One region of the Pseudomonas sp. P5_109 genome, then DNA from elsewhere that is predicted to be linked to it. Evidence: predicted binding sites of a transcription regulator. Region 1 holds the regulator's gene; each other region holds the start of a gene.
What was found. Region 1 encodes sigma-54, which starts transcription at its own class of promoters, with help from an activator protein. Its sites were predicted from a motif close to ANTGGCATNNANNTTGCTNT; they were not measured.
Positions count from the first base shown of each region.

Region 2: the regulator sigma-54 is predicted to act here: its motif matches at 2,668-2,687, upstream of QMK54_RS08940 (circularly permuted type 2 ATP-grasp protein).
Region 3: the regulator sigma-54 is predicted to act here: its motif matches at 3,485-3,504, upstream of glnA (type I glutamate--ammonia ligase).
Region 4: the regulator sigma-54 is predicted to act here: its motif matches at 3,450-3,469, upstream of QMK54_RS07765 (flagellar basal body rod protein FlgF).

Region 1 is NZ_CP125380.1:988,716-994,035, forward strand. It holds gene rapZ (RNase adapter RapZ) at 1-522, opposite strand, end outside; gene ptsN (PTS IIA-like nitrogen regulatory protein PtsN) at 525-989, opposite strand; gene hpf (ribosome hibernation-promoting factor, HPF/YfiA family) at 1,002-1,310, opposite strand; gene QMK54_RS04230 (RNA polymerase factor sigma-54) at 1,385-2,878, opposite strand; gene lptB (LPS export ABC transporter ATP-binding protein) at 3,124-3,849, opposite strand; gene lptA (lipopolysaccharide transport periplasmic protein LptA) at 3,849-4,397, opposite strand; gene lptC (LPS export ABC transporter periplasmic protein LptC) at 4,384-4,956, opposite strand; gene QMK54_RS04250 (KdsC family phosphatase) at 4,964-5,320, opposite strand, start outside.
Region 2 is NZ_CP125380.1:1,974,685-1,980,004, reverse strand. It holds gene QMK54_RS08950 (transglutaminase family protein) at 1-266, opposite strand, end outside; gene QMK54_RS08945 (alpha-E domain-containing protein) at 263-1,213, opposite strand; gene QMK54_RS08940 (circularly permuted type 2 ATP-grasp protein) at 1,226-2,635, opposite strand; gene QMK54_RS08935 (ribonuclease E inhibitor RraB) at 2,993-3,337, opposite strand; gene QMK54_RS08930 (hypothetical protein) at 3,548-3,781, opposite strand; gene speE (polyamine aminopropyltransferase) at 3,982-4,857, opposite strand; gene QMK54_RS08920 (PLDc N-terminal domain-containing protein) at 5,095-5,286, opposite strand.
Region 3 is NZ_CP125380.1:355,278-360,597, reverse strand. It holds gene typA (translational GTPase TypA) at 1-1,676, opposite strand, end outside; gene thiI (tRNA uracil 4-sulfurtransferase ThiI) at 1,816-3,270, opposite strand; gene glnA (type I glutamate--ammonia ligase) at 3,599-5,005, shown strand; gene QMK54_RS01580 (DUF4124 domain-containing protein) at 5,260-5,320, shown strand, end outside.
Region 4 is NZ_CP125380.1:1,746,136-1,751,455, reverse strand. It holds gene QMK54_RS07780 (flagellar basal body P-ring protein FlgI) at 1-1,048, opposite strand, end outside; gene flgH (flagellar basal body L-ring protein FlgH) at 1,076-1,771, opposite strand; gene flgG (flagellar basal-body rod protein FlgG) at 1,824-2,609, opposite strand; gene QMK54_RS07765 (flagellar basal body rod protein FlgF) at 2,655-3,395, opposite strand; gene QMK54_RS07760 (cytochrome c3 family protein) at 3,599-4,195, opposite strand; gene QMK54_RS07755 (nitrate reductase cytochrome c-type subunit) at 4,205-4,696, opposite strand; gene napA (nitrate reductase catalytic subunit NapA) at 4,708-5,320, opposite strand, start outside.

The DNA.
Region 1 (5,320 bases):
GAACCCGAAGGACTCCACCAGGAACGCAGTGCCGGGTTCTGGCTGATTCAACAGGCGCAGCTTGATGGCGTCGCGCAGTTGGTACAGGTTCAGGCTGGTGGTGTTGATCTTGAGATCGGCGAGGTCGGCAATCGGCCCGAGCAGGGCGCTCTCGACGCTGATGGCTTCGGCCAGCGAGCGGTTGGCGTTGGTCAGGGGGTGACGTCGGCGGGTTTCCGAGAAGCGCTTGAGCAGGGTTTCTTCGTCGGCGTCCAGATACAGGACATCGCACTGGATGTGGCGGCTGCGGACTTCCTCGAGCAGGTCGGGGAAGCGTGACAGGTGGCTGGGCAGGTTGCGGGCGTCAATGGAAACGGCGACCAACGGCTGCAATAGCTCGGTATGAATCAACGCTCGTTCGGCCAGTTCCGGGAGCAGGCCGGCAGGCAGATTGTCGATGCAGTAGTAGCCGTTGTCCTCAAGAACGTTGAGGGCGGTACTTTTACCTGAGCCGGAACGGCCACTGACGATGATCAAGCGCATGATTACTGACCGTTTTGCTCGTCCAGGACAACCTGATACAGGGCTTCGTTGCTTGTAGCACTACGCAGTTTTTCGCGAACTTCCTTGCGGTCGAGCATGCTGGCGATCTGTCGCAGCAGCTCAAGGTGCGCATCGGTGGCGGCTTCCGGGACCAGCAGTACGAACAGCAGGTCAACCGGTGCGCCGTCGATGGCGTCGAAATCGATAGGGGCGTCCAGGTGCATCAGTGCACTGATGGGCGAAACACAACCCTTGAGACGGCAATGTGGAATAGCGATGCCGTTGCCAAAACCGGTGGAACCGAGTTTTTCACGGGCAATCAGAGCCTCGAAGACATCTTGCATCTCCAGAGCCGGCACTTCGCGGGCGATCAGATTGGCAATTTGTTCGAGGGCTTTCTTTTTACTGCCACCCGGCACGTTCACCAGGGAACGGCCGGGGGTCAGGATACTTTCAAGTCGGATCATGGGTTGGGAGTGTTAACGACCGGTTGCGCCCTGAAGGAGGCTCTGGGTCTTTTCCTTATGCTTTTTGAGTTGTTTATCCAGCTTGTCGGTGAGTGCGTCGATCGCCGCGTACATATCAGTATGTTCCGCGTTTGCGACCACTTCATTCCCGGGAATATGCAGCGTGGCTTCGATTTTCTGCTTCAGCTTTTCGACGGTCATCGTGACCTGTACGTTAGTGATCTTGTCGAAATGTCGCTCCAATCGTTCGAGTTTTTCGCCGATGTAGGTGCGAAGAGGTTCGGTCACTTCCAGTTGGTGTCCACTGATGTTGACTTGCATACAGCTTCTCCTTCGTTGCCAGTGCATAAAGCGGTAGATCAGATGATCTACCACTGGAACGCTGTGGCGTGGCCCTACATCAACCGCTTACGTTCGCTCGAAGGCGCGATCCCCAAAGATTCGCGGTACTTGGCGACGGTGCGGCGAGCCACCTGAATGCCTTGTGCCTCCAGTAAACCAGCGATCTTGCTGTCACTCAACGGCTTTTTCTGATTTTCCGCGGCAACCAGTTTTTTGATGATCGCGCGGATCGCCGTGGACGAGCATTCGCCGCCTTCGGAGGTGCTGACATGGCTGGAGAAAAAGTATTTCAGTTCATATATTCCCCGGGGGGTGTGCATGAACTTCTGGGTGGTCACCCGTGAAATCGTCGACTCATGCATGCCGACCGCTTCGGCGATGTCATGCAGGACCAGCGGCTTCATGGCTTCGTCGCCATATTCGAGGAATCCGCGCTGATGCTCGACGATCTGGGTGGCAACCTTCATCAGGGTTTCATTGCGGCTTTGCAGGCTCTTGATGAACCAGCGGGCCTCCTGCAACTGATTGCGCATGAAGGTGTTGTCGGCGCTGGTGTCGGCGCGGCGCACGAAACCGGCATACTGGGCGTTGACCCGCAGCCGTGGCACCGACTCCTGATTCAGCTCCACCAGCCAGCGCTCGTTGTCCTTGCGCACGATAACGTCAGGAACGACGTACTCGGCTTCGGTGGACTCGATCTGCGAGCCCGGGCGCGGGTTGAGGCTCTGGACCAGCTCGATGACCTGGCGCAGCTCGTCTTCCTTGAGCTTCATGCGGCGCATCAACTGGCTGTAGTCGCGGCTGCCAAGCAGGTCGATGTAATCGGTGACCAGGCGCTTGGCCTCGGCCAGCCAAGGGGTCTTGGCGGGTAGCTGGCGCAATTGCAGCAGCAGGCATTCGCCCAGGTTGCGGGCGCCGATGCCGGCGGGCTCGAATTGCTGGATGCGGTGCAGGACGGCTTCGATTTCGTCCAGTTCGATGTCCAGTTCCGGGTCGAAGGCTTCGAGGATTTCCTCGAGGGTTTCGTCCAGGTAGCCCTGATTGTTGATGCAGTCGATCAGGGTCACGGCGATCAGGCGATCGGTGTCGGACATCGGTGCCAGGTTCAGTTGCCACAGCAAGTGGCTTTGCAGGCTTTCACCGGCAGAGGTGCGGGTGGTGAAGTCCCACTCGTCATCGTCATTGCTGGGCAGGCTGCTGGCGCTGGTCTGGTAAACGTCTTCCCACGCGGTGTCGACGGGGAGTTCGTTGGGGATGCGCTCGTTCCAGTCACCCTCATCGAGGCTGTCAACCGTCGGGGCGGTTTCCTGGTAGGAGGGTTCCTGGATGTCGGTGTTGGGTTTTTGTTCGGCGTTGTCGGCCATGGGGTCGGAATTGTCGAAGTCGTCGCCTTCTTCCTGGCGTTCGAGCATCGGATTGGACTCCAGGGCCTCCTGGATTTCCTGTTGCAGGTCCAGGGTCGACAATTGGAGCAGGCGGATGGCCTGTTGCAGCTGCGGTGTCATCGTCAGCTGCTGGCCCATTCTCAAGACTAGCGATGGTTTCATGGCAGGGGCTTAACACCTTATTCGCCGGCGCACATGCGCCATCCACTACAGGGCGCCGGGGCGCCAAACTTAAGCAAATTATATGCCCGAAACTGAAGGGTTTGCCTAGACCGCTGTAACAATAAAAAACTATTAAATTGTGTTGCCGCGCTGCCCTTTTTGAGGGCTGAACACGCTTGTTCGCATGAAACGCTGGCGTATCGCGGATCACGTGCCCAGGCGACTGCCTGGGCACGACTCAGCGTTTACAGGCGGAACTCATGGCCCAGGTACACTTCCTTGACCAGTTGGTTGGCCAGGATGGTCTCGGCATCGCCTTCGGCGATCAGTTGACCGTCATTGACGATATAGGCGGTTTCACAGATATCCAGGGTTTCACGAACGTTGTGGTCCGTGATCAGCACGCCAATGCCTTTGGCCTTGAGGTGGTGAATGATCTGCTTGATGTCTCCGACCGAAATCGGGTCCACGCCGGCGAAGGGTTCGTCGAGGAGGATGAATTTCGGGTTGGTGGCCAGGGCGCGGGCGATTTCCACGCGACGGCGCTCACCACCGGACAGGCTCATGCCGAGGTTGTCGCGGATGTGGCTGATGTGGAATTCCTGCAGCAGGCTTTCCAGCTCTTTGCGCCGACCGGCCTTGTCGAGTTCCTTGCGGGTCTCGAGGATGGCCATGATGTTGTCGGCCACCGACAGTTTGCGGAAGATCGATGCTTCTTGCGGCAGGTAGCCAATGCCGGCTTTTGCACGGCCGTGCATCGGCTGGTGGCTGACGTCCAGGTCATCGATCAGGACGCGGCCCTGATCGGCCTGCACCAGGCCGACGATCATGTAGAAGCAGGTGGTCTTGCCGGCGCCGTTAGGGCCAAGCAGGCCGACGATCTGACCGCTGTCGATGGACAGGCTGACATCACGCACGACCTGGCGGCTCTTGTAGCTCTTGGCCAGATGCTGAGCTTTCAGAGTTGCCATTACTGGGCCTTTTTCTCGTCGGTTTTCTTCTTCGGCTGGATCACCATGTCGATGCGCGGACGCGACTCGGTCACCTTGCTGCCGGTGGCACGCCCGGCGCTGGCCAGCTTCTTGACTGTGTCGTAGACGATTTTCTCGCCCTGGGTGACGTTGTTGTCCTTGTCGACAACTTTTGCCTTGTCAATCAGCACGACCCGGTTTTGTGCCGCGTGATACTGGATGGTCACGCCCCAGCCCTGGACGGGTTTGGGATCGCCAGCGGTTTGCAGTTGCTCGAAGTACGCCAGGTTGCCTACCGAGGTCACTACATCGATGTCACCGGTCGGCGTGCGGGTGATGGTGACGGTGTTGCCGGTCACCTTCATTGAGCCTTGGGTGATGATCACGTCACCCTTATAGGTTGCAATACCTTGCTTGTCGTCCAGTTGGGCATCGTCGGCCTGAATGCGGATAGGCTGCTGTTGATCTTCCGGCAGAGCCCAGGCGCTCACGCTTCCCAGTGCTGCGCCCAGACTGAGCAAAATCGGGAGGGTTTTAACGAGCCTCATACTGTCCTCTTACGTTCGATAGCAGGTGTATCCTGCTTTCTTTCAAATACGCTTTCATTCCCTTGCCAGTCGATACACCGCCAGCGCCGTCGATTCTAACGTCTTGCTCTGTCTGCGCATATTGCTGCTGCGGGAACACGGTCATGCGGGTGCTGGTGATCAGGGTCTTGCGGTTTTTCTCGTCGAAGCGCGTGATGCGTACGTCATCGATCAGTTCGACCTGGGTGCCGTCGGGGTTGACCTCACCGCGCAAGCTCTGGACGTGCCACGGGAATTCAGTGCCGCGGAACACGTTCAGGTCAGGGTTGGTCAGCAGTGTCACCTCGGTCGCTTTCAGATGCTCGACCTTGTCGGACACCAGGTCATATTGCAGCTTGCCGTCCGGCAGGTACTGCACGCTGTGGGCGTTGATGGCGTAATAGTCGATCATGCTTTCATCGACCGGCGTTAACGGCTTGTCGAGAAAACGTTCCGGGCTGATGTTCCAGTAGCCAGCCGCGGCAAATATAGCCGCGATGCAAGTGAACATCAGGGTGTTGCGAAATTTTTTGCTCAGCATAGTGGGCTCACAGGTACGCCGCATTGGCCGCGTCGAGGCGGTCCTGGGCGCGCAGGATCAATTCGCAGAATTCGCGAGCGGCACCTTCGCCGCCACGGGCGAGGGTGATGCCGTGAGCGTGTTCACGCACGAAACTGGCGGCATTGGCCACCGCCATGCCCAGGCCGACGCGGCGAATCACCGGCAGGTCCGGAAGGTCGTCGCCGAGGTAGGCCACCTGTTCGTAGCTCAGGTTGAGTTGCGCCAACAGCTCGTCGAGCACCACCAGTTTGTCTTCGCGCCCCTGATACAGATGCGGGATGCCGAGGTTTTTGGCGCGCCGCTCGACCACCGGGGTCTTGCGGCCACTGATGATGGCGGTCTG
Region 2 (5,320 bases), 990 kb from region 1:
TCGTGTTCGGCCTCGCGCAATTCGTCGATATCCACCTGGCCACGGGCGCCGATGATGATTGCTTCGTGCGGCTCGTCCATGGTCAGCACGTGCAGGATGTTGCCAAACGGATCGAGTTGCGCGCGCACCGGGCGCGGCAAGTCGAGCTGCCAGCTGAGCACGTGCTGGCGCTCGCTGTCGTGAGGAGTCAGTCGCAGGTACTGGATGCTCGCCCGCACCTTGTCTTCGTAGTGATAGGTGGTTTCGTGGCTAATGGAAAGTCTCATGCGGCCTCCAGATAAGAACTGTGAATCGCGTTACCCAACTGACGCACCAGCGGGATGAACTCGGTCAGCCAGGCGTGCAGGCCTTCTTCGAGAATTTCATGGATGCCGGTGTAGCGCAGGCGCGCGTCCATTTCTGCCGCCAGGCGCTGTGCGGGACGACCGTTGGCTCCCGGCAATTGCGCGAGAATCTGGTCGATCTCTTCGGTGCAGGCACGCAAGGATCGCGGTACATCGGCCCGCAACAACAGCAATTCGGCGACATGCCGGGCACCAGGGGCATCGCGGTAGATTTCCGTGTAGGCCTCGAACGACGACAACGCCCGCAACAACGCGCTCCATTGGTAATACGCGTGAGCGGTGCCATCGCTGACCGCCTCGGCCTGATCGCCGGCCATTTCGTAGCGGGCATCGAGCAAACGCAAAGTGTTGTCCGCCCGCTCGATAAAGGTCCCCAGACGAATGAAGCGAAACGCATCGTTACGCATGATGGTGCCGTAGGACGCGCCCCGGAACAGGTGGGAACGTTCCTTGATCCACTCGCAGAAACGGCTCATGCCGTAGCGACTCAAGCCCTGTTCGGCAATGCCGCGAATCTCCAGCCAGGTGGCATTGATGTTTTCCCACATGTCGGCGGTGATGCGCCCACGCACCGCATGGGCGCTGGCCCGCGCGGCCCCGAGGCAGCTGTAGATGCTCGCCGGGTTGGCCGCATCCAGGGCGAAGAAATGCAGTAGCCGTTCGGCATGCAACTCGCCGTGGCGCTCCAGGTAATCGTCGAGGGTGCCGGTGATCAACAGCGGCATGGCCAGCTCGTGCAAACCGTCGCCACGGCCATCCTGCGGCATCAACGACAGCGAATAACTGATGTCGAGCATCCGTGCGAGGTTTTCCGCCCGCTCCAGGTAACGCGACATCCAATACAAATCCGAGGCAGTTCTACTTAACATGGCAGGCTTCCTTTAATCCTCGACCACCCAGGTGTCCTTGGTTCCGCCACCCTGGGAGGAGTTGACCACCAGGGAGCCTTCGCGCAGGGCGACACGGGTCAAACCGCCGGGCACAACCCGGGTTTCACGACCCGACAGGACAAACGGCCGCAAGTCGATGTGGCGTGGCGCGATGCCGTTTTCGACAAAAGTCGGACAAGTCGACAGCGACAGCGTCGGTTGCGCGATATACGCATGGGGCTTGGCGATGATGCGCGCGCGAAAGGCTTCGATTTCCGCCGCCGTCGCCGCCGGCCCCACCAGCATTCCGTACCCGCCGGAGCCTTGGGTTTCCTTGACCACCAGTTCGGGAAGATTGGCCAGCACGTGGGAAAGTTCAGACGGATTACGGCACTGCCAGGTCGGCACGTTCTTCAGGATTGGTTCTTCATCGAGGTAGAAACGGATCATGTCGGTAACGAACGGGTACACCGACTTGTCGTCCGCCACCCCTGTGCCGATCGCATTGGCCAGCACCACGTTGCCGGAACGGTAGGACGACAGCAGCCCCGGCACGCCGAGCAGCGATTCCGGATTGAACGCCAGCGGATCGAGGAAGGCGTCGTCGAGGCGACGATAAATCACGTCGACCGCTTTTGGCCCGTCAGTGGTGCGCATGTAGACCTTGTCGTCACGCACGAACAAGTCCGCGCCTTCCACCAGTTCCACACCCATTTCCCGTGCGAGAAACGCATGCTCGAAGAACGCACTGTTGAATCGGCCAGGCGTCAGCACCACCACGCTCGGGTTATCGATCGGGCTGGAGCTTTTCAGGGTGTCGAGCAGCAGGTTCGGGTAATGGTCGATAGGCGCAATGCGTTGCGCCGCGAACAGTTCGGGGAACAGGCGCATCATCATCTTGCGGTCTTCGAGCATGTAGCTGACGCCGCTGGGCGTACGCAGATTGTCTTCGAGCACGTAATAGGTGCCATCGCCGTCACGCACCAGATCGACGCCGGAGATGTGCGAATAGATATCGCGGTGCAGATCCAGCCCTTGCATCGCCAACTGATACTGCTCGTTGGCCAGCACCTGTTCGGCCGGAATGATGCCGGCCTTGATGATGCGCTGCTCATGGTAGAGGTCGGCGAGGAACATGTTCAACGCCTTGACCCGCTGGATGCAGCCGCGCTCGACAATCCGCCATTCGCTGGCGGGGATGCTGCGGGGGATGGTGTCGAAGGGAATCAGGCGCTCTGTGCCCTGCTCGTCCCCGTAGAGCGTGAAGGTAATCCCGGCGCGATGAAACAACAGATCGGCCTCGCGTCGCCGTTGTGCCAGAAGCTCGTCAGGCGTCTCGGCCAGCCAACGGGCAAACTCCCGATAATGCGGGCGGACCTGGCCGCCGGCATCGTACATCTCATCAAAACAGGTGCGGATCATGCCGTACTCCTTGTCACTCGGACGTCCAGACCTTCGCAAGGCCCGTGCCATCGGCATAAACGCTTATATTTCAATCGGTTGGATAATCAATGCGCAGGCGCCGCACCAATCCTGTGCGACAAATGCCCCAACCTGATTGCCCCCGCTTCATTGCAAGGCGTGATAGACGCCTGTCACCAGCATAGTCCGTAGGAGCCGGCTTGCTGGCGAAGGGCCGTTAAGTCATGTGTTGTTCTTCGAGGACGCCATCGCTGGCAAGCCAGCTCCTACCAGGTCGTGTTGAATTAATTGGCGGTAATAATGAAAACGGCCAACCCGAGGGTCAGCCGTCAACGCTGTTTGTCACTGATCATAATGTTATGCGAGTCGCCCTCGTACCTCCTGTTTCACACCCCAGCCTTCGATGATTCCGCCCAGCGGCTCAACGACAGCCTCGAAACCCTGTTCGAAATCGCCGATGTCGTCGTAGGTGGCATACATGACTTTGCATAATTCCAGCGCCCAGGCACCGTCGTCACGCACACTGACTTGGGCATCCAGGGATTCACCACGGTGGAAATGACCTGCCGCCCTGCGCGCCCGCTCCTCGTCCGGGAAAATGGCGTAGAACTCGATGGGATGAAAACGTGAAAAGTCAAAACCGCCTTCTTTCATGCGGCGCAGAACGCTGCTGCTGATGTCTTCTTGATAGGCTGTGCTCATGAAACGTCCTCCTCAAAACGATGGATAGACTTTCCGTACTCCCTCACCCGCAACCGAACAGCGCGAGCGACGGCAACCGATGTGCCGGCGGGAAACAAGCATGGAGCTGACAAGACCAGACCTTAGCGATCCATTCGCTGATCTCGCTTGCAGAGTAGCCCCAAGATAGAGCCTCTGCCAAGGTCTGGATGTGAATGCGACAGCTGTCGTTCAGATTGGAGTAATGCCGAGGATTTGAATGCTGTTCTGGGACTTGAGTTCTTTGACGCTCGCGTCGCTGGTCCGCCCCTCCAAATCGTTCAGATCCAGTTCGGCGGCGACAGGAAGAAGCCGGGCCTTGATGAGCTTGGCAGCCTGCTCTTTATCTGGGCACTCGTCGCACTCAAAGACTTCGTTGATGGTCTCGCCATGATCATCCACGAAAGTGATTCTCCACTTTTGCATTGGTGCCTCCTCGATAAAACCCATGGATGGGCTTACCTCTATCTCGACCTTGTTAGCTGGCTAATTGTTCCGCCTGTTCCGCCACAATTCATGTGGGAGCGGGCTTGCTCGCGAAGAGGGTGTGTCAGTTGACAGAATTACTGACTGATACACCGCTTTCGCGAGCAAGCCCGCTCCCACAGGTTTTGTGTTTCAACCCATCAGTCGTTGCTTGGCTTGTTCACTGCCTGCAACACGTATTGCGGCAAGGCGAACGCACCGATGTGGATTTCTGGATTGTAGTAGCGGGTGATGATGCCGCTGCCCGTGAAACGCTGTTGCAGGGTTTCGCGGGACAACTTGCGATAAGCGGTATTGGTCGCGCCCCAGGCAAAGGTCATCGAGCCGCCGATGTAGGTCGGCACGGCGGCCTGGTAGAAGTGCCAGTCCGGGAACAGGCTGCGCAGGCGACCGGCGGTGGTCTTCACTTCTTCGATCTGCATGAACGGCGTGCCGTTCTGGGTCACCAGGATGCCGCCTTCGTTCAGGCAGCGGCGGCAGGCCTGGTAGAAGTTTTCCGAGAACAGCACTTCGCCCGGCCCGATCGGGTCGGTGGAGTCGGAAATGATCACGTCGAATTTTTCAGTGGTGGTGGCGACGAAACGCATGCCGTCGTCGATCACCAGGTTCAGGCGTGGATCATCGAATGCGCCCTTGGAGTGGTTCGGCAGGAATTCCTTGCACATGTCGACCACGGTGCCGTCGATTTCGACCATGGTGATGTGCTCGACACTGCGGTGCTTGGCCACTTCACGCAACATGCCGCCGTCACCGCCGCCGATGATCAACACGCGCTTGGCGGTGCCATGGGCGAGGATCGGCACGTGGGTGAGCATTTCGTGATAGATGAATTCGTCGGCTTCGGTGGTCTGGATCACGCCGTCCAGCGCCATCACCCGGCCCATGCGCGGGTTTTCGAAGATCACCAGGTGCTGGTGTTCGGTGCGCACTTCGTGCAGCAGTTTTTCCATGCGAAAACGCTGGCCATAGCCTTCGTAGAGGGTTTCCAGGTAGTCGCTGGCGGGGATGTTGCTCATGGGAAGTGCTCCGATGAATGCGGGTGGCAACGGACGGTTACCCGCCCATGATGGCCATTCGAATGTCTCGATTGACCGGGAAAGGCGCGCATTCTACGTCGCGGAACATGACAGGTCGAATGTGGGAGCGGGCTTGCTCGCGAAGGCGTGGTGTCAGTCGCTATCAAGGTTGACTGATCCACCGCTTTCGCGAGCAAGCCCGCTCCCACAGGGTCAGGGTTGTTAGTGGGAAATCCGTCAGAGTTTGACATTGCCCCGCGGCCCGGCGATGGCCCAGATGATCAGTCCCAGCACTGGCAACAGCGCGATCAACAGTACCCAGAGGACTTTGGCCCCGGTCCCGACGCTGCTTTTGAATACGTTGATGATGGCCCAGATATCCAGGGCAAAAATGATCAAGGCAACCAGACTGTTGAACGTGGAACCCATGGTGACGCTCCTGAAGAGTGATTTGCCCTCTTAG
Region 3 (5,320 bases), 630 kb from region 1:
GGAACCAGGGCGATGGTTTCGTCTTTACCCGAAGCACGCATGTTGTCGAGCTTCTTGCCCTTGGTAGGGTTAACGCCCAGGTCGTTGTCACGGCTGTTCAGACCAACGATCTGACCGTTGTAGATTTCCTGACCGTGTTCTACGAACAGCTTGCCACGCGCCTGCAGGGTTTCCAGGGAGTAGGTCAGTGCCTTGCCGGTTTCAACCGAAACCAGAACGCCGTTCTGACGGCCGGACATGTCGCCGGACTTCATCACGTCGTAACGGTCGAAGATCGAGGTCAGGATGCCAGCACCGTTGGTCAGGGTCAGGAACTGGTTACGGAAACCGATCAGACCACGAGCAGGGATGTTGTATTCCAGACGTACACGGCCTTTGCCATCCGGCACCATGTTGGTCAGGTCGCCCTTACGCAGGCCCATCTCTTCCATCACCTTGCCCTGGGATTCTTCCGGCAGGTCGATGGTGACGTTTTCGAACGGTTCGTGCTTCACGCCGTCAACCAGACGGATGATCACTTCCGGACGGCCTACAGCCATTTCGAAGCCTTCGCGACGCATGGTTTCGATCAGAACCGAGAGGTGCAGCTCACCACGGCCGGAAACCTTGAACTTGTCAGCCGAGTCGCCTTCTTCAACGCGCAGTGCAACGTTGTACAGCAGCTCTTTGTCCAGACGTTCCTTGATGTTACGGGACGTCACGAACTTGCCTTCTTTACCGCAGAATGGCGAGTCGTTTACCTGGAAGGTCATGGAAACGGTTGGCTCGTCGACGGTCAACGGCTTCATCGCTTCAACGGTGTCCGGGTGGCACAGGGTGTCGGAGATGAACAGCGAGTCCATACCGCTGATGCACACGATGTCGCCTGCTGCAGCTTCTTCAACGTCTACACGGTGCAGACCGTGGTGACCCATCAGCTTCAGGATACGACCGTTGCGCTTCTTGCCGTCGGCGCCGATAGCGACAACCGGGGTGTTCGGCTTGACGCGACCACGAGCGATACGGCCAACACCGATAACACCCAGGAAGCTGTTGTAGTCCAGTGCGGAGATCTGCATCTGGAACGGACCTTCACGGTCAACAGCCGGCGCGGGTACGTTGTCGACGATCGACTGGTACAGCGGGGTCATGTCTTCAGCCATTTCGGTGTGGTCCAGACCGGCAATACCGTTCAGGGCCGAGGCGTAGACGACTTTGAAGTCCAGCTGTTCTTCGGTAGCACCCAGGTTGTCGAACAGGTCGAAGATCTGGTCCAGAACCCAGTCCGGACGCGCGCCTGGACGGTCAACCTTGTTGATGCACACGATCGGACGCAGGCCGGCTTCGAAAGCCTTCTTGGTCACGAAACGGGTTTGCGGCATAGGGCCGTCTTGAGCGTCAACCAGCAGCAGAACGGAGTCGACCATCGACATTACGCGTTCAACTTCGCCGCCGAAGTCGGCGTGGCCCGGGGTGTCCACGATGTTGATGTGGTAGCCGTTCCAGTTGATGGCGGTGTTTTTCGCCAGAATGGTAATACCGCGCTCTTTTTCCTGGTCGTTGGAGTCCATCACGCGCTCGTCGTTGAGCTCGTTGCGCTCCAGGGTGCCGGATTGACGCAGGAGTTTGTCTACCAGGGTGGTCTTACCATGGTCAACGTGGGCAATGATGGCGATGTTGCGTAGATTTTCGATCACTTGTGTATCTCGATCAGAGGATTCGGTGTGCTGACAAGTCTTGGCAGCGATTAACAGTAGCGTCCGTGAAAGCCGTTACAGCTTGACGGTGGCATCGGGGGGCCGGTGACGCAGGCCACAGGCAAACAGCCCCGGGCACTTAGCTCGGTCGATAAACGCGCACATTGGCATGCCCCTCACTGAGCAAATGGTGGGCATGCAGGCGACTCATCACGCCTTTGTCGCAATACAGCAGGTACTGGCGAGTAGGGTCCAGTTCCTTGAAACGAGCGTTCACTGCATAAAACGGCATCGTTTGTACCTCGATGCCAGCAAGGTCCAGCGGGTCGTCTTCAGCGGCATCCGGGTGACGGATGTCGATGACGATCTGACCGGCCAGCGCTTCGCTGACTTCTTCAATCTGCAAGTCCTGGCCCAATTCGTCGATCACGCGATCGATCGGCACCAGCTTGGCGTTTTCGAGCGCACGCTCGAGTACCGCCATATCGAATTCTTTCTCTTCGTGCTCGACGCGGTGGCGCTTGGCCGCGGTCTTCGGATTGACCGAGATGACCCCGCAGTACTCCGGCATGTGCCGGGCGAAATCGGCGGTGCCGATCTCGTTGGCCGTGTCGATGATGTCCTGCTTGTGCGCGACGATCAGTGGACGCAGGACCAGCTTGTCGGTCACGCAATCGATCACCGACAGGTTCGGCAACGTCTGGCTCGACACCTGGGAGATCGCCTCACCGGTGACCAGCGCATCGATGTGCAGTCGATCGGCAATCTGGGAGGAAGCGCGCAACATCATACGCTTCAATACTACGCCCATATGACTGTTATCGACTTTGCCGAGAATTTCGCCCAGTACTTCCTCGAACGGCACACTGACAAATAGCACGCGTTGGGAGCTGCCGTACTTCTTCCAGATGAAATGCGCGACTTCCATGACGCCCAATTCGTGGGCACGTCCGCCCAGATTGAAGAAGCAGAAATGCGCCATCAGGCCGCGGCGCATGATCTGGTAGGCCGCCACGGTGGAGTCGAAACCACCGGACATCAGCACCAGCGTCTGCTCCAGGGCGCCCAGCGGGTAGCCGCCGATGCCATTGTGCTGGCTGTGGATCACGAACAACCGTTGGTCGCGAACTTCGATCCGGACTTCAATTTCAGGCTTTTTCAGGTCGATCCCGGCGGCACCACACTGACGGCGCAACTGGCTGCCGACATATTTTTCGATATCGATCGAGCTGAATGGGTGCTTGCCGGCGCGCTTGCAACGCACTGAAAAGATCTTGCCGGCCAGTGCATCACCGTAGTGCTGCTTGCACTTTTCAACGATGTCGTCGAAATCGCCCAGCGGGTATTCGTCGATTTGCAGGAAGTGCGCGATGCCCGGCATGCAGCTCAGGCGCTCGCCCATCTCCTTCAGGGCCTTGGGGTCGCTGACGCGGGTTTCCAGCTCGAGGTTGTCCCACACGCCGTTCACCACCACAGCCGGGTCCAGATCGCGGAGCACGGCACGGATGTTCTTGGCCAACTGACGGATGAAACGCATCCGTACCGGGCGGCTCTTGATGGTGATCTCGGGGAAGACTTTTACGATTAATTTCATGGAAACAGCGCGCGCGAGGCCTGCCGAAAAAGGGGGGCGCGGATTATAGCGGAAATTGCTCAAGGTTTAACCAGTTAATGTGCAGAAGGTTTTTCGCGCACCAAAACAGGTCACTTACTGAAATAAACGCCACATTGTAGGGCGCGTTTTTCCGCTTTAAGGTGCTTTTCCGCCTGACAGGCGTGAAATTGGGGCAAAAAACCCATGGTGGGGCACTGGCATGCAATTTGCTCCCTTGTGAGGCAGGTTGCCTTGGCAGAGTATTCGCGCCGGCATCACCCACATTTAAGGGCATCCACTACTAGCCCGAAGCCACCCGGAGGACACTATGTCGAAGTCGGTTCAACTCATCAAAGATCATGACGTCAAATGGATTGATCTGCGCTTCACGGACACCAAAGGCACTCAGCACCACGTGACCATGCCGGCTCGCGATGCGCTGGATGACGACTTCTTCGAAGTCGGCAAAATGTTCGACGGTTCCTCCATCGCTGGCTGGAAAGGCATCGAAGCCTCCGACATGATCCTGATGCCGGACGACTCCACCGCTGTTCTGGACCCGTTCACCGAAGAGCCGACCCTGATCCTGGTCTGCGACATCATCGAACCTTCGAGCATGCAAGGCTACGACCGCGACCCACGTGCGATCGCCAAGCGCGCTGAAGAGCACCTGAAGGCCACCGCTATCGGTGACACCGTATACGCCGGTCCAGAGCCAGAGTTCTTCATCTTTGACCAAGTGAAGTTCAAGTCCGACATTTCCGGTTCCATGTTCAAGATCTACTCCGAACAAGGTTCGTGGATGTCCGACCAGGACATCGAAGGCGGCAACAAGGGCCACCGCCCAGGCGTCAAAGGCGGCTACTTCCCGGTTCCACCGTTCGACCACGACCACGAAATCCGTACCTCCATGTGCAACGCACTGGAAGAAATGGGCCTGACCGTCGAAGTTCACCACCACGAAGTGGCAACTGCCGGCCAGAACGAAATCGGCGTCAAGTTCAACACTCTGGTGAAGAAAGCCGACGAAACCCAAACCCTGAAGTACGTCGTGCACAACGTTGCTGACGCTTACGGCCGCACCGCGACCTTCATGCCTAAGCCTCTGTACGGCGACAACGGCTCGGGTATGCACGTGCACATGTCCATCTGGAAAGATGGCAAGAACACCTTCGCTGGCGAAGGCTATGCCGGCCTGTCCGACACCGCGCTGTACTTCATCGGCGGCATCATCAAGCACGGTAAGGCCCTGAACGGCTTCACCAACCCGGCCACCAACTCCTACAAGCGTCTGGTTCCAGGCTTCGAAGCTCCAGTGATGCTGGCCTACTCGGCTCGCAACCGTTCCGCTTCGATCCGTATTCCTTACGTGTCGAGCCCGAAAGCCCGCCGTATCGAAGCACGTTTCCCGGATCCGGCTGCCAACCCGTACCTGTGCTTCGCCGCACTGTTGATGGCTGGCCTGGACGGCATCCAGAACAAGATCCACCCTGGCGACGCAGCTGACAAAAACCTGTACGACCTGCCGCCTGAAGAGGCGAAAGAGATCCCACAAGTTTGCGGCAGCCTGAAAGAAGCCCTGGAAGAGCTGGACAAAGGTCGTGCGTTCCTGACCAAAGGCGGCGTTTTCAGCGACGACTTCATCGACGCTTACATCGCCCTGAAAAGCGAAGAAGAAATCAAGGTACGTACCTTCGTACACCCACTGGAATACGAGCTGTACTACAGCTGCTGATCCGGTAGCGCCGCGACACGCGGCGTGACAAAAAGAGGCCTCCTTCGGGAGGCCTTTTTTATGCCCATACAAAGATCAAATGTGGGAGCGGGCTTGCTCGCGAAAGCAATCTGCCTGACACATTGATCTTGAATGTGCCGGCGCCTTCGCGAGCAAGCCCGCTCCCACAGGGGATCTCAAATGTTTCGCGGCTTGGGGAAACCACCAAGCCTGGCCTATGCTGCAACCCAACATTTTCGCTTGCGGTCGATTCCATGGGTCGTGTTTTTTTCTTCATCCTGCTGCTGATCGCCCTGCCCGCCGCGGCGCAGATCT
Region 4 (5,320 bases), 760 kb from region 1:
TCAGCGCTTCGAGGATCGCCATCAAGTCACCCGGTGCCGCGCCGACCTGGTTCACCGCCCGCACGATCTCGTCGAGGGTGGTGCCCGGGCCGAACTTGAACATCGGCTTGGCTTCCTGCTGGGCATTGACCTTCGAACGTGGCACGACCGCCGTGGTGCCATTGGACAGAGGGCCGGGCTGGCTGACGATCGGGTCTTCGGTGATGGTCACGGTCAAGCTGCCGTGAGTGACGGCCGCCGGGGAAACCTTGACGTTCTGGCCGATCACGATGGTGCCGGTACGGGAGTTGATGATGACTTTCGCCACCGCCTGGCCTGGATCGATTTCGAGGTTTTCCAGGATCGACAGGTAGTCGACCCGCTGGCTCGGATCGAGCGGCGCGGTGACGCGAACCGAACCACCGTCGATGGCCTGGGCCACGCCAGGGCCCAGCATGTCGTTGATCTTGTCGACGATACGCTTGGCGGTGGTGAAGTCGGAGCGATTGAGGTTCAGCGTCAGGCTGTTGCCCTGGTTGAAACCGCTCGGCACCGCGCGCTCTACCGATGCACCACCGGGGATGCGACCGGCTGACGGAACGTTGACGGTAATCTTCGAGCCGTCGCGACCTTCCGCATCGAAACCGCCGACCACCAGGTTGCCCTGGGCCACCGCGTAGACGTTGCCGTCGATACCTTTGAGTGGCGTCAGCAGCAAGGTGCCGCCGCGCAAGCTCTTGGAGTTACCGATGGACGAAACGGTGATGTCGACCTGTTGACCCGGCTTGGCGAACGCCGGCAAATCGGCACTGATCGACACCGCCGCGACGTTCTTCAGCTGCACGTTGCCCGAGCCCGGCGGCACCTTGATGCCGAACTGCGAGAGCATATTGTTGAAGGTCTGCAGAGTGAACGGGGTTTGCGTCGTCTGGTCGCCGGTGCCGTTGAGCCCGACCACCAGGCCATAACCGATCAACTGGTTGGAACGCACGCCGGAAATGCTGGCGATATCCTTCAGGCGTTCGGCCTGCGCGTTGAACGCGGCGGACAGCATCAAGGCGGCCACCATGAGGTGTTTAAGATTCAAACTGACCACCTAGAAAGGGAACAGCGGGCTGAGGAAGAAACGGTCGAACCAGCCTGGCTGACTCGCATCGGCAAACGAACCGGTGCCCGAGTAGGTGATGCGCGCATCGGCCACACGGGTCGACGACACGGTGTTGTCGGTGGCGATGTCATCGGCGCGAACCAGGCCGGCAATCCGTACCAGCTCGTCGCCGGTATTGAGGGTCATCCACTTCTCGCCGCGCACCGCGATGATGCCGTTGGGCAACACATCGGCGACGGTCACGGTGATCGAGCCGGTCAGTGTGTTGCCTTGGGCCGCCTTACTGTCGCCCTTGGTGGCGCGGTCGCCTTCGTAGCTGGCGCTCAGGCTCAGGTCGCCATCACCGAACGGGTTGTTGGTGGTGGCACTGCCGCCGAACAGCGAGGTCAGGCCGATGCCGGTCTTGCTGTTCTTGGCCACCTGCGAGTTGGCGTTTTTACTCGCCTGGGTCCTTTCGTTCAGGGTGATGGTGATGATGTCACCGATCCGGAACGCCTTGCGGTCGCTATAGAGGTTCTGTTCGAAACCGGCCTGATAGATCGAGCCGTTGTTCGCGGCCGCCGGCAACGGCGTACGCGGCAACACCGGAGCGTAGTAAGGGTCATTGGGCTTGGGCGTCGAAGGCACGCAACCTGCGAGCGCGACGATCCCACTCAGTGCCAGAACAGATACATAGCGATTCATGACCCTACCTCACGGTGTTGCAGGCAGCCTCATGGCCGCCACATAGACTTGATTACAGATTCTGCGTTACGAACGAGAGCATCTGGTCGGCGGTGGAGATCACCTTGGAGTTCATCTCGTAGGCGCGCTGGGTGGTGATCATGTTGACCATCTCCTCAACGGTGCTGACGTTGGACGTTTCCAGGGTGTTCTGCAGCATGGTGCCGAAACCGTTCAGGCCCGGGGTGCCGACTTGCGGCGCGCCACTGGCGGCGGTTTCCAGGAACAGGTTGTTGCCCACTGCCTGCAGGCCGGCCGGATTGATGAAGTCGGCGGTTTGCAGGTTGCCGATCACCTGGGCAGCCGGGTTGCCGGCAACGGTGATGGACACGGTGCCGTCGCGGCCGACCGTGAAGGTCTGTGCGTCGTTCGGAATGACAACCGCCGGCTCCAGGGCAAAGCCACTGGCGTTGACGATCTGGCCGTTGGAGTCCAGGTGGAAAGTACCGTCACGGGTGTAGGAGGTGGTGCCGTCCGGTTGCAGGATCTGGAAGAAACCACGACCGTCGATGGCCATGTCCAGCGGCTGCTCGGTGGTTTGCAAGCTGCCGGCGGTGAAGTTTTTCTGGGTGCCGACGATGCGCACACCGGTACCCAGTTGCAGACCCGACGGCAGTTCGCTGTCCTGGGTCGACTGGGCGCCTGGCTGACGCTTGATCTGGTAGAGCAGGTCCTGGAACTCGGCGCGGTCACGTTTGAAACCCGTGGTCGACACGTTGGCCAGGTTGTTGGAAATGGTGGTCAGGTTGGTGTCCTGGGCGGACAGACCTGTTTTGGCAACCCATAGAGCCGGAAGCATTCGATTCTCCTCGTGCGCCTGTTTTACGGCGCGACGTTCTGGTAATTAGCTGATCTGCAAGACCCGAGCCATGGCCTGGTCATCGTCTTTGGCGGTGTTCATCATCTTGATGTGCAGCTCGAACTGCTTGGACAAGGCCAGCACCGAGGTCATCTCTTCCACGGCATTGACGTTGCTCGACTCGAGAAACCCCGACACCAGCTTGACGTCGGCATCAGCTTGCGCAGGCGCGCCGTCCTTGGTGTGGATCGAACCGTCCAGGCCCTTGGTCATGTTCTTGAGGTCCGGATTGACCAGCTTGATGCGGTCGACTTCAGCCATCACCCGGGGACCTTCGCCCATCGCGCGGATGCTGATGGTGCCGTCCTCGCCGACTTCGATCTGCTGCTCCGGCGGCACGGCAATCGGCCCGCCATTGCCCATGACCGGCATGCCGTTGCCGGCGCGCAGCACGCCCAGGGCATCAACATTCAGGCTGCCGGTGCGCACGTAGCTTTCACCGCCATCGGGATTCTGTACGGCAATCCAGCCGCTGCCTTGCACGGCAACGTCGAGGTCGCGGCCGGTTTCCACCAGCGAGCCCGGGGAGAAATCGGTGGCCGGGCGTTCGGACATGGCAAACGCACGCGCCGGAAAGCTGTCACCGAACACCGGCATCGAACGGGCCTGCTCCAGGTCTTTCTGGAAGCCATTGGTGGAGATGTTCGCGAGGTTGTTGGCATGAGCCTTTTGCGCCAGAGCATTCTGGCTGGCGCCGGTCATTGCCACATAAAGGTACTTGTCCACAATTGTTCCTCTGCCTGCCGGACGTTTGCCGCCCACTGCTGTGTTGCGCAGGTTGTAGCAATTTGCAGACCAACTTGCGCGCGCAGGCTCAAACCCCTTTTAAACAGGGGGTTCGAGGCTAATCAGAAGGGAATCGAACAATGTATCGAAGACGAAAAACCGGCGCGGATATGCCGTTTGGCGGCAACACCGTGAAAAGCCGGCTACCAGCCTTTCACGCCGCTCATGTCGGGCAGTTTGTGGGCAATGCCTTTATGGCAGTCAATACAGGTCGCCTGGCCACTGGCCAATGATGTGGAGTGCATGCTGGCAGCGCGTTTGCCCTGGCGTGTGAAGTCCATGAACTCGAAGTTATGGCAGTTGCGGCACTCCCGGGAATCGTTTGCCTTGAGCCGTGCCCACTCGTGTTCGGCCAGCTCCCGACGCATGTCCAGAAACTTGTCCCGGGTACTGATAGTGCCGAACAACTTGCCCCAGACCTCCTTGGAAGCCTGCATCTTGCGGGCGATTTTGTGCGTCCACTCGTGGGGTACGTGACAGTCGGGGCATGTGGCGCGCACGCCCGAGCGGTTGGTGTAGTGAATGGTTTCCTGCAACTCGACATAAACGTTGTCGCGCATTTCATGGCAGGACGTGCAGAACTTCTCGGTGTTGGTCGCTTCCAGCGCGGTGTTGAACCCGCCCCAGAAAATCACCCCGGCGATAAACCCGCCGAGGGTCAGGAAGCCCAGGCTGTAATGCACGCTGGGCCGACGCAGCACACCCCAATAATCCTTGAGCAAGGCAAGCAAAGATTTCATGGCCTCTCCTCAAGGTTTCGGCTGGCGGTTGATTTCGTCTTGCAAGACCTGGTCGATGTTCTTGAAGCTGTTGCTCACCAGTGGCTTCACATCCTTTTGCGGCACGTGACACTGGTTGCAGAAATATCGGCGCGGCGACACCGCCGCCAATGCCTGGCCGTCACGGTCCATGTAGTGAGTGATGCTGATCATCGGCGCCTGGGTACGCGCACTGTTGGCGCGACTGTGACAGGACAGGCACTTGTTGCTGTTCTTGTCGATGGCATAGCCGCGAATGCTGTGGGGAATAGTGGGCGGTTGCTCGGGGTAATTGCGCTCACGCTTGAGGTCCTTGTTCTCGTCTTCCGCGATGGGCGGTGCCGGCAGCTCCTGGGTCAGGGTCCCGCCGACTCGCCGCCCGTCCGGCGCTGGCGCATCCAGTGGGTAACCAGGGTCTGCCGCAAACGCTACGGGCAACCAGACCAGCAGAGCAGCAAGCAGGGGCAGCGAACGATAATTCATGAAAGCTCTCCTTATGCCGTCTTGATCAACTCAATCCTGATCGCGCATTTCTTGTAGTCGGTCTGCTTGGAGATGGGGTCCGTCGCATCGAGCGTGACTTTGTTGATCAACCTGTTGGCATCGAAAAACGGCACGAATACCAGACCTTGGGGCGGCTTGTTGCGCCCCCGGGTTTCAATGCGCGCACGCATTTCGCCGCGCCGACTGATCAGTTTCACTTCGCTGCCACGCCGGGCATTCAAGGCCTTGGCATCGGCCGGGTGCATGTAGACCAGCGCGTCGGGGACCGCTTTATAGAGTTCTTCGACACGCTGGGTCATGGTCCCGGTGTGCCAATGCTCAAGCACCCGACCGGTACTCAACCAGAACGGGAAGTCCGCGTCCGGGGCTTCCGCAGGAGGCTCGTAGGGCAGCGCGAAGATGATCGCCTTCTTGTCGGGGTAGCCGTAGAACTGCACGCCACTGCCCTTTTCGACATAGGGGTCGTAACCCTCACGGAAGCGCCAAAGCGTTTCCTTGCCTTCGACGACAGGCCAGCGCAACCCGCGCTCGGAGTGATAACGATCAAAGGGTGCAAGGTCATGACCATGTCCACGGCCGAACTGGGCATATTCTTCGAACAGG